Regions from separate parts of the Cellulomonas sp. NPDC057328 genome, predicted to be linked through region 1. Evidence: riboswitches for the same ligand, from Rfam matches in the RefSeq annotation. Region 1 holds a riboswitch; the other holds the start of a gene.

Region 1 (5,831 bases):
GGACGCGGGGTGACCACAACGCTTCACGCCGGGGCGCGATCCGGCGGGTCAGCGGCAGTCGTCGGGGGTGGGGACGGCGGTGCAGAGCTCGGCGACGAGCTTGCTGGTGCGCTCGACGACCTCGAACGGGGTGCTGGTGGCGGTGGTCTGGGCGGTGCCGTCGACGTCCCGCCAGACCGGTGAGCCGGCGACCTGGTAGCGCCCGGACCACTCGGTGGTCAACGTGATCGTGCGGGTGCCGAGGGCGCGGTAGACGTGGAACGTCTCGAACGCCGGGTACGGGGCGCCGGGGTCGGTGGTGACCAGCGGACGGCCGCCGTCGCCGAAGTCGTACGTGAACCGGATCGGCGTCGCCTCGACGGTCACCTGGTAGCCGAGCAGGTCGGTCGTCAGCGTCACCGGGGTTGGATCGGTGTAGACGATCGTCTCCTTGTTGACCAGCACCCAGTCAGCGGCAGGTTGCACGTTGAGCACCGGGGCGGGGATGGGCAGGCGTCGGAAGTCGTCTGCGGAGAGCGTCGGCAGGGCGTCTGCACCACAGCCCCCCTGATCGACCAGCACCCAAGGACCGAACGGGTCTGCTGCAGACGCTCGCTGTCGCATCCAAAGCGGAAGCAGAACGGTGTCCGTACCGCAGTCGCGTTGACCAGCGACATCCTCCCCGCTGGGGCAGGCGATGTCCGCGAGCATCACCCACTGCCCTGCCGCGTCCCGGCACATCAGCTCGCGCCGGTACTGACGCAGCTCGGCCTCAGGCCCGGTCGCCACCTCGTGCAGACGTCGAGCGCGTTCGCCTTCACGGACGTTGACGATTGCGGCGGTCCGACTCGAGTCGATCGACGCGTTGGACTCGAGCTCTGCGCCGTAGGCGGCGGGCGCCGACCACATGAGGGCAGCCACTGCGCAGACCCACGCTGTGGCGGCAAGCGTTCTACGAGACACGAGCGACATCCACCTCAGCGACCCGCCAGCCGTCCTTCCAGGAGAGCGCGAACGTCATCTCGAAGCGACCGCCCTCGTCCGACGATACGACCGTTCCGTCCGGCGCGAGCTCACGACTGGGCGTCTGGTCGACGACGACGAGAGCTGAGTACGACTCTCCTGCAACGATCTCTGCGGCGCTCTGGCTCACGACGGTCACCGTCGACTCGTCGTCGCGGTGCCCCGTCTCCTGCAACCGCGTGACGTTCGAGCGGACATTCGTGCAGAAGCCGCAGGCGGGGTCGGACATCGAGTCCCACTCGCTCAGATCACCACTGGCGTACGCGTACGGGTAGAGCTGCAGGAAGTACGACGCCGCCGCTGCCGCGCCGTCCGCGCTCGGTGTCGCCATCGCGTCCGGCCGCGCCGGCGGGACGCTCACGTCCGGCGCCGGGCTCGCGGTTGGGGTGGCGCTCGGTGCGTCCGCCGATGCCGACGGCGAGTGCGTGCCCGTCGGCCCCGTCGGCGTCGCGTCCCCCGTGCACCCCGCCGTCATGAGCCCCACGAGCACCGTCGCGGCCACCGCCGCCCCCCGCCCACGCCATCGCATGCCCGGAAAGTACCGGTTCCCGCCTTTGTCGACGCCAACGGCGCCCACCCTGTGGATGGAGGGCGCGTCGGAGCGGTGTCGGTGCGTCCCGCTACAGTCGCCACCGATCACGAAGCTCGGCCTCAAGCCCTCCGGCCGGCCGACTGGCAACCGCGCGGAGCGCACGGTGCCCCCGGAGGAAGATCCGCCCGCGCCGCCCGGTGCGGGAAGACGCTCGAGCCTCCCAGGAGGACACATGGCTGCACCGTTCGACATCGACGCACCGCTGGGCACGCCACGTCTCGGCTGCGTCGCCGAGGAGCGGGGGCACGTGCCGGCGTCATCGCGTGTGCGCGTCGCGGTCTCGGCGGCGGGTGAGACGTACCGCGTCACGGGCGTCGAGCGCGACGCCGCCGGCGACGGTCCGAACCGCGCCGACAGCACCGACAGCAGCGTGATCACCACCGACAGCACCACGAGCACCGCCGACGCCGACGACGCCGGCAGCACCGGCAGCACCGGCAGCACGAGCCCCACCTCCCTCACCGGTCGCGCCGGCGTCGTCCTCGCAACCCGCCACGACGGCGCCCCGGCGCACTGGTGGGTGCACGACACGGCGCCGTTCGAGGAGCACGCGCGCAGCGCCGACCCGACGGTCCGCCTGCACGACGGCGGCGTCGTGCGCGTGGGCGCGCGGTACCGGAGCGTCGCCACGGACGGCGCCGCGACGCCGTGCGTGGAGGGCGTGGTCCGGCCGACGGGTGCCCGGTACGCGTTCCTCGAGCGGACGCTGCCGCTCGACCCGACGCTCGTGGCGGTGCGGCCGCACACCGCGTCGCTGTACCGGCTCGACCCGCCGATGCGGACGCGCGGCGGCCCGGTCGAGCACGTCGTCGTGCTCGCGCAGCACGGCGAGGGCGGCGGCTGGACGCAGATCTTCGGGGCCGACCCGGACGCGCGGATGCGCGCGGGCGACCTGCCCGGCTCGTACGAGGGCGGCACCGACCACGTCGAGGCGCTGCAGCGCGCGGGCTACGAGGTCGTCCTCCCGCCGCTCTGACGGGACCCGTGCAGCGTCCGTCACGCGGCACACCGTGCAGCGTTCGTCACGCCAGGCGCGACGAACGCTGCACACCCCCCGAGGCCCCGCCTCATCCCAACGGCCCGAGCACCTCCCGCGGCGACTGGTCCGTCCCCAGCCGTGACAGCGGCTCCAGCAGGCGCTTCTCCTCGTACCGGAAGTGCGTCTCCATGATCGCCTCGATGCCGTCGAGGTGACGGTGCAGGTCGTCGCCGCCCGCCCCCGCGTCCACGGCGCGCTGCAGCGAGCCGAGCAGCTGCGACAGGACGCTGTGGTCCCGCGTCAGCTGCGACACGACCTCGGCGAGCGACGGGTCGCGCGCGACGAGCTCGGGGAACATCACCGCGTCCTCGCCGCGGTGGTGCCCGTCGAGGGCCGCGCAGAAGCCGGTGCAGAAGAGGCGGAGGTCGGCGGCGAGCCGGGGGGACGTCGGCTCGGCGGCCGCGTCGTCGATCGCGTCGCGCGCGATCTGCAGGCTGTCACGGAGGCGGGCGTGGACGTCGCGGAGCTGACGGTCCCACGCGACGATGCGTGCGGAAGGGTCGGTAGGCATGTGCCCCCGACGCTAGGCCCTCGGCAGCGGGCCCCGGAAGCCCCTCAGCCCGCGAGCGCCGCCTTGAGGAACGCCACGTCCTCGGCCTGCCGCTCCCCCGGCGTCTCGACGACCACGTCGCACCCGGCCTCCCGCACGACGTGCGCGATGAGCTCCGCGGGGATCGTCCCGGTGGCGAAGTTGGCGTGCCGGTCGCGGCTCGACCCGTGCTCGTCGCGGGAGCTGTTGGCGTGCACGAGGTCGATGCGGCCGGTGATCGCGGTGAGGCGCTCGACGATCGTCTCGAGGTCCTCGCCGGCGGCCCACGCGTGGCAGGTGTCGAGGCAGACGCCGACCTCGTACTCGCCGATCGCGTCCCACAGCATCGCCCAGCGGTCGAGGGTGCGCGCGCAGGCGTTCTCGCCGCCGGCGGTGTTCTCGACGAGCACGCGCAGGGGGTACTCGGCGCGCGCGAACGTCTTGCGCCAGTTGTCGATGCCGACGGCGATGTCGTCGCCCTCGCCGACGTGGCCGCCGTGCACGATCAGCCCGCGGGCGCCCAGGTCGGCGGCCGCGGCGGCGTGCTGGGCGATCATGTTGCGGCTCGGGATGCGGATCCGGTTGTTCGTCGACGCGACGTTGACCAGGTACGGCGCGTGCGCGTAGATCCCGAGGCCCGAGTCGATGAGCGCGTCGGCGTCCGGCCGCCGCACGGGCTTCTTCCAGCCCTGCGGGTCGGCCAGGAAGATCTGCACGGCCTGCGCGTCGACCTCCGTCGCGGCCGCCACCGGGTCGTCGCCACGCACGTGCGCGCCGATCAGCACCACGTCGGTCCCCTTCCCTCGAGTCCGCGCCACGCTAGCCCGTCCCGCTGACATCACCCACCGGACGTGTTATCGCGACGCGGCGCGATCGTCGCCGCGCGAGACCCTTACTTACACGTCGGTAAGTGTGGTTTGCTCCGAAGCGTCCGATGCCGGAACTCGACGGAGAGGCACACGCATGGACCACCCCCGCACGCCCGCGACGAGGTCACGACGACGTCGTCGCGCCACCCTGCTCGCGGTCGCGGCCCTCACGGCCGCCGCCACCACCCTCGCCCCCGCGGCCACCGCCGGCCCGCCCCGCGGCCCCGCCGCGCCGACCGCCCCCGACCTCGGCCCGAACGTCGTCGTCTTCGACCCGTCGATGCCCGTCGCCGACATCCAGGCCCGCGTGGACCAGATCCACGCGCAGCAGGTCGACGCCGAGATGGGCACGGCCCGGTACAGCCTGCTCTTTCTGCCCGGCGAGTACGGCACCACCGAGCAGCCGCTGCAGATGAAGGTCGGCTACTACACCGAGGTCGCCGGCCTCGGCGCCTCCCCGACCGACGTCACGGTCCACGGCAAGATCGAGACGTACAACCGCTGCCTGTCCCCCGACCCCGAGAACCCCAACTGCATCGCGCTGGTCAACTTCTGGCGCACGCTGTCGAACCTCACGATCGACATCAACGGCACGGGGCAGGACGACTGCCGCCGCACCGCCAACTTCTGGGCGGTCTCGCAGGCCGTCTCGCTGCGCCGGGTCAACGTCCTCGCCGACGAGGGCGACCCCGGCTTCTCGCTCATGGACTACTGCACGGCCGGCCCGCAGTTCGCCAGCGGCGGCTTCATCGCGGACTCCCGGTTCGGGGACGTGACGAACGGGTCGCAGCAGCAGTGGCTGACGCGCAACAGCGAGGTCCGCAGCTGGTCGAACGCCGTGTGGAACCAGGTGTTCGCGGGCGTCGAGGGCGCGCCGGACGACGCGACGTTCCCCGACCCGCCCTACACGACGCTCGACCAGAACCCGCTGAGCCGCGAGAAGCCGTACCTCTACGTCGACGAGCGCGGCCGCTGGCACGTCCGCGTGCCGGAGGCGCGCGAGGGCACCCGCGGCATCACGTGGGCCGACGGCATGACGCCGGGCCGGTCGGTCCCGCTGCGCGACTTCCACGTCGCCAAGCCGGGCGACAAGGTCCAGACGATCAACAGCCAGCTCGCGCGCGGCAAGCACCTGCTGCTCACGCCTGGCGTGTACGACGTCGCGCGCAGCATCGAGGTCAAGCGTGCCGGCACGGTCGTGCTCGGCATGGGCCACGCGACGCTGACGTCGGTCGACGGGGCGGTGCCGCTGCGCGTCGCGGACGTCCGGGGCGCGATCATCGCGGGCGTGACGATCGACGCGGGCCCGCAGGAGTCGCCGGTGCTGCTGCAGGTGGGCAAGGCGCCGCGCGGCGGCGGTCACGGGCCGTCCGGGCAGGAGGCGGACCACCGCGGGCGCGGCCACGACAAGGGCCGCGGCCTCGACCCGATCACGCTGAGCGACGTCTACTTCCGCGTCGGCGGCCCGCACCGCGGCTCCACGGACGTGGCGCTGCGGATCGACGCCGACGACGTCCTCGTCGACCACACGTGGGTGTGGCGCGCCGACCACGGCGTCGAGGGCTTCACGGAGGGCGTCAACGGCGACACCGAGCGGTGGCGCACGAACATCGGCCGCACGGGCGTGGTCGTCACGGGCGACGACGTCACGGCGACCGGCCTGTTCGTCGAGCACTTCCAGCGGCACAACACCGTGTGGGAGGGCGAGCGCGGACGCGTCGTGCTCTACCAGAACGAGCTCCCGTACGACCCGCCCACGCAGGCGGACTGGACGGAGCCCGACGGCACGCTCGGCTGGGC
Region 2 (5,831 bases), on a different contig from region 1:
CTCCTCACCCGTGAGCAGCTCGTCGACGGCGGCGTACTGGCCGGTGAGGCTCAGGGCGGCGCGGACGCGGGCCGGCTCGCGGCGCACGTCGAACCCGGCGACGCGCGCCGTGCCGCCGTCCGGCGCGACGAGCGTCGACAGGATCCGCACCGCCGTCGTCTTCCCCGCGCCGTTGGGCCCCAGCAGGGCGAGGACCTGGCCCCGCCGGGCGGTCAGGTCGACGCCGTCGAGCACGGTCCGGCCGCCGTAGGCCTTGCGCAGGCCGCGGACCTCGATGACGGGCTCGTCCATCGGGCACCTCCTTCTGTGTACGTCGCAAACTGTGTGTGTATGTCATACACACTTGTAGGATCGGGCGTCAATGGACGACCACCTCCCGTCCCCGTCGACGACGGCGGACGAGCAGCGCCGCGACGACGCGCCCGCGGCCGCCGACGCCGCGCGCGAGGCGGCCCGCGCGCGGCGCGACGCCGAGCAGGCGGCGCGGGCGGAGGCCCTCGCGGCACGTCGTGCGGCGCACTCCCCGGACCGCGCCACCGCGCCCGACCTCAGCGACGTCCCGCCGGACGTCGCAGTGCTCTGGCGCACCCCCGCCCCCGCGCGCCGTGGCCCGCGCCCGGGCCTGTCGCTCGCGCAGATCGCCGACGCCGGCATCGCGCTCGCCGACGCGGAGGGCCTCGACGCGGTCTCCATGGCGCGCGTGGCGGAGTCGCTGGGCTTCACGACGATGTCGCTCTACCGGTACGTGACGAGCAAGGACCAGGTCCTCATGCTCATGGCCGACCGCGCCGCCGGGCAGCCGCCGCACGTCGGCCCGGAGGTCGGCGGCTGGCGCGCGCGCACCGAGCTGCTGCTCGAGCTCCAGCGCCCCGTCCTCGCCGCGCACCCGTGGCTCGCACGGACGACGAGCACGCTGTTCGCGGTCGGGCCGAACCGGCTCGCGTGGATGGACGCGATGCTGGCGTGCCTGGAGGACACGCGGCTCTCCGAGGCGGAGAAGCTCCACGTGGTGGGCGTGCTGTCGGCCCACCAGCTCGACTGGGCACGCCTGATCGAGGCCTACGCGGCACGCGAGCGGACGGCCGGCGAGGGCGACGGCGCCGACCCCGACGCGGTCATCGCGCGTTTCGTCGACCCGGTCGCGCACCCCGCGCTCGCGCGCGCGGTGGCGGGCGGCGCGCTCGACCCGGCCGCCGCGCCACCCGGGGCCGAGGGGACGGGGCTCGACTTCGGCACGCGCGTGATCCTCGACGGGATCGCGGAGCTGGTCCGGCAGCGCGCGGAGCAGTGACCCGGACCGTCGTCGACCCGACCCCAGCCCGGGCGCAAGGACGGCAGGCCCACACCGCCCGGCCGGCAGGCGCCGCGATGTCGCCGGTGGCGAGCACACTCGCCGCATGACCGAGACGCCCGCGCCCCCCGACCCCGTCCTGCCGCCGGCAGGCGACGCCCTCCCCCTCGTCGCCGGCCGCTGCTTCGGCGACGGCGACCCGCTCTACGCCGCGTACCACGACGACGAGTGGGGCGTGCCGGTGCACGACGAGCACGCGCTCTTCGAGCGCCTCGCGCTCGAGGCGTTCCAGTCCGGCCTCGCGTGGATCACGATCCTGCGCAAGCGGCCCGCGTTCCGGACCGCGTTCGCGGGGTTCGACCCGGAGGTGGTCGCGCGGTTCGGCGAGGACGACGTCGCGCGCCTGCTCGCGGACGCCGCGATCGTGCGCAACCGCGCCAAGATCGAGGCGACGGTCGCGAACGCCCGCGCGCTGCTCGCGCTGCACGAGGCCGGCCGCACCGTCGACGAGGTCCTCTGGTCGCACGCCCCGGAAGCGCCGCGCGAACGCCCGGCGACGTGGGTCGACGTGCCGGGCCGCACCGCGGAGTCGGCGGCCCTGGCGCGGGAGCTGCGGGGTCTCGGCTTCCGGTTCGTCGGCCCCACCACGGCGTACGCGGCGATGCAGGCGTGCGGCGTCGTCGACGACCACCTCGCCACGTGCCCGGTCGTGTCACGACGCTGACGCACGACCGTGCGGGCGAACCGGTCAGCGCCGGACGGAACGGACGGCGTCCGGGGTCCCGGATGCTCCGCTGGGGTGACACGCGGTCCGGACACCTGTCCAGGACCCGGGAGCGCACTAAGGTGCCGCGCATGGTGGAGCAGCGCGACGGCGACGGACGGCACGACGCCGTGCGTGCCGCCCAGGACGCCTGGGAGTCCTCCGCCGCCCCCGACCCGAGCGTCCTCGCCGCGGTCCAGGACGGCCTGCTGTCCGTGCCGGCGGGGTCTCCGAGCGCGTGGTTCGGCGTGCCGCGCCAGCGCCGGTCCCGCGAGCAGCAGCCGTCGCAGTCGCTGCACCGCCGCGAGCGCTGAGGCGCCGTACCGTCCCGGCGGCACGCCCGGTCGTGACCGCTGCACGGCCCGGATCGCCGCCCGGCCCTCGCCGGTGCGCGTCCTGATCGCTGCACGGGACCGCTCGTCTCACTGACCGGGCGCCTCTGTCCGCCATCCGGGCACGCTCGCTACGCTCACCTCGACCATCCAGAGCGGCCGAGAGACCTGGCTCAGCGACGCCGCAGCAACCCCCCTCCTCGTCGAGGGTGTGGGTGCTTCCGCCAGGAACGATGGAGTGACGATGAGCGTGCTCACCCACGTCGCCGACCCCTCGGACGGCGTCGCGCCGCCCGCGGGCGGCGGCCTGCCCCGTCCCGGACGCCGCGCCGGGACCGGGCGATGACCGCCGTGACCGACACCCGTGCGCCCGCCGCGACGGTCGAGGTGCCGACGCGCCCCGCGCGCCGGCACAGCGCACCGGCCGCCGCGCTGGACCGCCCGACGGTGTCGTTCGAGCTGTTCCCGCCGCGCGACCTCGACGCCGCGCCGCGCCTGTGGGGCACGGTGCGCGAGCTCGAGTCGGCGGAGCCGGACTTCGTGTCGGTCACCTACGGCGCGTCGGGACGCACCCGGCAGACCACGCGTGCGCTCGTCACGCGGCTGCTGCGCGAGACGAGCCTCAACCCGATCGCGCACCTGACCTGCGTCGGGACCTCGCGCGCGGAGGTCGAGGCGATCGTCGAGGAGTTCCTCGACGAGGGCGTGCGCTCGTTCCTGGCGCTGCGCGGCGACCCGCCGGCCGGGCAGGCGGACTGGCAGCCGCACCCGGACGGCGTCGACACGGCCGCCGGGCTGGTCGAGCTGCTGCGCGAGATCGAGCGCCGGCGCTGCGCCGGCAGCCCGGCCCAGGCGGTCCGCGCCCGGGTGCGTCCGCTGTCCGTCGCGGTCGCGGCGTTCCCGCGCGGCAACCACGCGACCGGCGGCACGCGCGAGCAGGACGTGCAGGCGCTGCTCGCCAAGCAGCAGGCGGGCGCGGACTTCGCGATCACGCAGGTCTTCTTCGACGCGGAGGCGTACCTCGGCCTGGTCGCCGAGGCGCGCCGCGCCGGCGTCAGCATCCCGATCGTGCCCGGCATCATCCCGACGACCGACCCGGCGCGACTGCTGCGGGTGCAGGAGCTCACGGGCGTGCCCGTGCCGCCGTCGCTGCTCGACCTGCTCGGCTCCGTCGACGACCCCGTCGAGCGCCACCGGCGCGGCATCCGCGCGAGCGTCGACCTCGTCAACGGCGTGCTCGACGGCGGCGCGCCCGGCGTGCACGTCTACACGTTCAACCGGCACGAGGCGGCGCTCGACCTGCTCGAGGGCGCCGACCTGCGCGGGGGCCGCACCGCACCCGCCACCGCGGCGACCGCCGCACCCACGACGTCCACCGAGCCCGTCGGCGACCCCGCCGCCGTGCCCACCACGACACCCCGAGGTATCCCGTCATGAGCGACACCGTCCCCACGACCGCCGCCCCGGCGTTCCCCGCCGGCTCCGTCCTCGGCTACCCCCGCATCGGACCGCGCCGCGAGCTCAAGAAGGCGCTCGAGGCGTTCTGGGCCGGGCGCACGTCCGCCGACGAGGTCGAGGCCGTCGCCGCCGACCTGCGCCGCCGCACCCGCACGCGCCTCGCCGAGCTCGGCCTCGCGACCGACGCCCCGGCGATCCCGAGCGCGTTCTCGTTCTACGACCACGTGCTCGACGCCGCCGCGCTCGTCGGCGCCGTGCCGGAGCGCTTCGCCGACCTGCAGGACGCGGACGGCCGTCTCGACCTGGCCGGCTACTCCACGGTCGCGCGCGGCCGCGGCGACGACCTGCCGCTCGAGATGACGAAGTGGTTCGACACGAACTACCACTACCTCGTCCCGGAGATCGGCCCGGGCACCACGTTCCGCTACGCGAGCGACCGCCCGGTGACCGAGTTCGCCGAGGGCCTCGCGGACGGCGTGCTCACGCGCCCGGTCGTCGTCGGCCCGGTCACGTTCCTCGCGCTGGCCAAGCCGACCGAGGACGCGCCCGCCGGCTTCCACCCGCTGGACCGCCTCGACGACCTGCTGCCCGTGTACGCGCGCCTGCTCACCGAGCTCGCGGCCGCCGGCGCGACGTGGGTCCAGCTCGACGAGCCCGCGCTCGTGTCGGACTCGATCGGCGTGCCCGCCGAGACGCTGTACGAGGCGACCACCCGTGCCTACCGCGCCCTCGCGACCGAGCTCGCGCGCCCCGAGCGCCCCGCGATCCTGGTGGCCGCGCCCTACGGCGACCTCGGCCCGGCGCTGCCGGTGCTCGCGGCGACCGACGTGGACGGCGTCGTGCTCGACCTCGTGCGCGGCGAGGCGCCGACCGTCGTCGCCCCCGGCCTGTCGACGAAGGTCGTCGTCGGCGGCGTCGTCGACGGCCACAACATCTGGCGCGCCGACCTCGACGCGAAGCTCGCCGTGCTCGAGCAGCTGGAGACGCTCGCCGCGCGCGCCGTCACGGTGGGCACGTCGACGTCCCTCTTCCACGTCCCGCACACCGTCGAGGACGAGCCGGCGCTCGACCGCACGCTCGCGTCGTGGCTCGCGTTCGCCGACGAGAAGGTGCGCGAGGTCGCCGTGCTCGCGGAGGGCCTCACGGAGGGCCGCGAGGCCGTGCACGAGCAGCTGCTCGCGGCGTCCGACGCCGTGCGCAGCCGCGCCGCGGCCCCCGGCGTCGTCCGGCCCGAGGTGCGCGAGCGCGCGGCCGGGCTCACCGACGAGCAGTTCCGCCGCGGCCCGTTCGCCGAGCGCAAGACCGCGCAGGCGGAGCGCCTGCAGCTCCCCGCGCTGCCGACCACGACGATCGGCTCGTTCCCGCAGACGCCGGAGATCCGCAAGGCCCGGGCCGCGTTCGGGAAGGGCGAGCTCACCGCGGAGCAGTACGAGGACGAGATGAAGGCGGAGATCCGCCGCGTCGTCGAGCTGCAGGAGCAGATCGGCCTCGACGTGCTCGTGCACGGCGAGCCGGAGCGCAACGACATGGTCCAGTACTTCGCGGAGAACCTCGACGGGTTCGCCGTCACCCAGAACGGCTGGGTCCAGTCGTACGGCTCCCGCTGCACGCGCCCGTCCATCCTCTGGGGCGACGTGTCGCGCCCCGCACCCATCACGGTCGGCTGGTCCACGTACACGCAGTCGCTGACCGAGAAGCCGGTCAAGGGCATGCTCACGGGCCCGGTGACGATCCTCGCGTGGTCGTTCGTCCGCGACGACCAGCCGCTGGGCGACACCGCGAACCAGGTCGCCCTCGCCCTGCGCGACGAGATCGCCGACCTCGAGGCCGCGGGCATCGGCATCGTCCAGGTCGACGAGCCCGCGCTGCGCGAGCTGCTCCCGCTGCGCGAGAAGGACCACGCCGCGTACCTCGACTGGTCGGTGCGCTCGTTCCGCCTGGCGACGGCCGGCGTGCGCCCCGAGACCCAGATCCACACGCACCTGTG

The links. Region 1 has a riboswitch for S-adenosylmethionine ahead of ACFUMH_RS01005 (hypothetical protein). Riboswitches for the same ligand answer to the same signal wherever they lie in the genome.
Region 2: another riboswitch for S-adenosylmethionine. It lies ahead of ACFUMH_RS02540 (methylenetetrahydrofolate reductase); the one in region 1 lies ahead of ACFUMH_RS01005 (hypothetical protein).

The regions. Positions count from the first base shown of each region.
Region 1 covers NZ_JBHUZW010000002.1:78,940-84,770, forward strand. The annotation lists gene ACFUMH_RS00995 (hypothetical protein) at 49-465, opposite strand; gene ACFUMH_RS01000 (DUF6318 family protein) at 932-1,531, opposite strand; SAM riboswitch class IV at 1,637-1,747, shown strand; gene ACFUMH_RS01005 (hypothetical protein) at 1,767-2,570, shown strand; gene ACFUMH_RS01010 (hemerythrin domain-containing protein) at 2,662-3,144, opposite strand; gene ACFUMH_RS01015 (deoxyribonuclease IV) at 3,189-3,950, opposite strand; gene ACFUMH_RS01020 (glycosyl hydrolase family 28-related protein) at 4,126-5,831, shown strand, end outside.
Region 2 covers NZ_JBHUZW010000007.1:13,724-19,554, reverse strand. The annotation lists gene ACFUMH_RS02560 (ATP-binding cassette domain-containing protein) at 1-291, opposite strand, end outside; gene ACFUMH_RS02555 (TetR/AcrR family transcriptional regulator) at 362-1,291, shown strand; gene ACFUMH_RS02550 (DNA-3-methyladenine glycosylase I) at 1,398-2,015, shown strand; gene ACFUMH_RS02545 (hypothetical protein) at 2,147-2,368, shown strand; SAM riboswitch class I at 2,530-2,637, shown strand; gene ACFUMH_RS02540 (methylenetetrahydrofolate reductase) at 2,729-3,823, shown strand; gene metE (5-methyltetrahydropteroyltriglutamate--homocysteine S-methyltransferase) at 3,820-5,831, shown strand, end outside.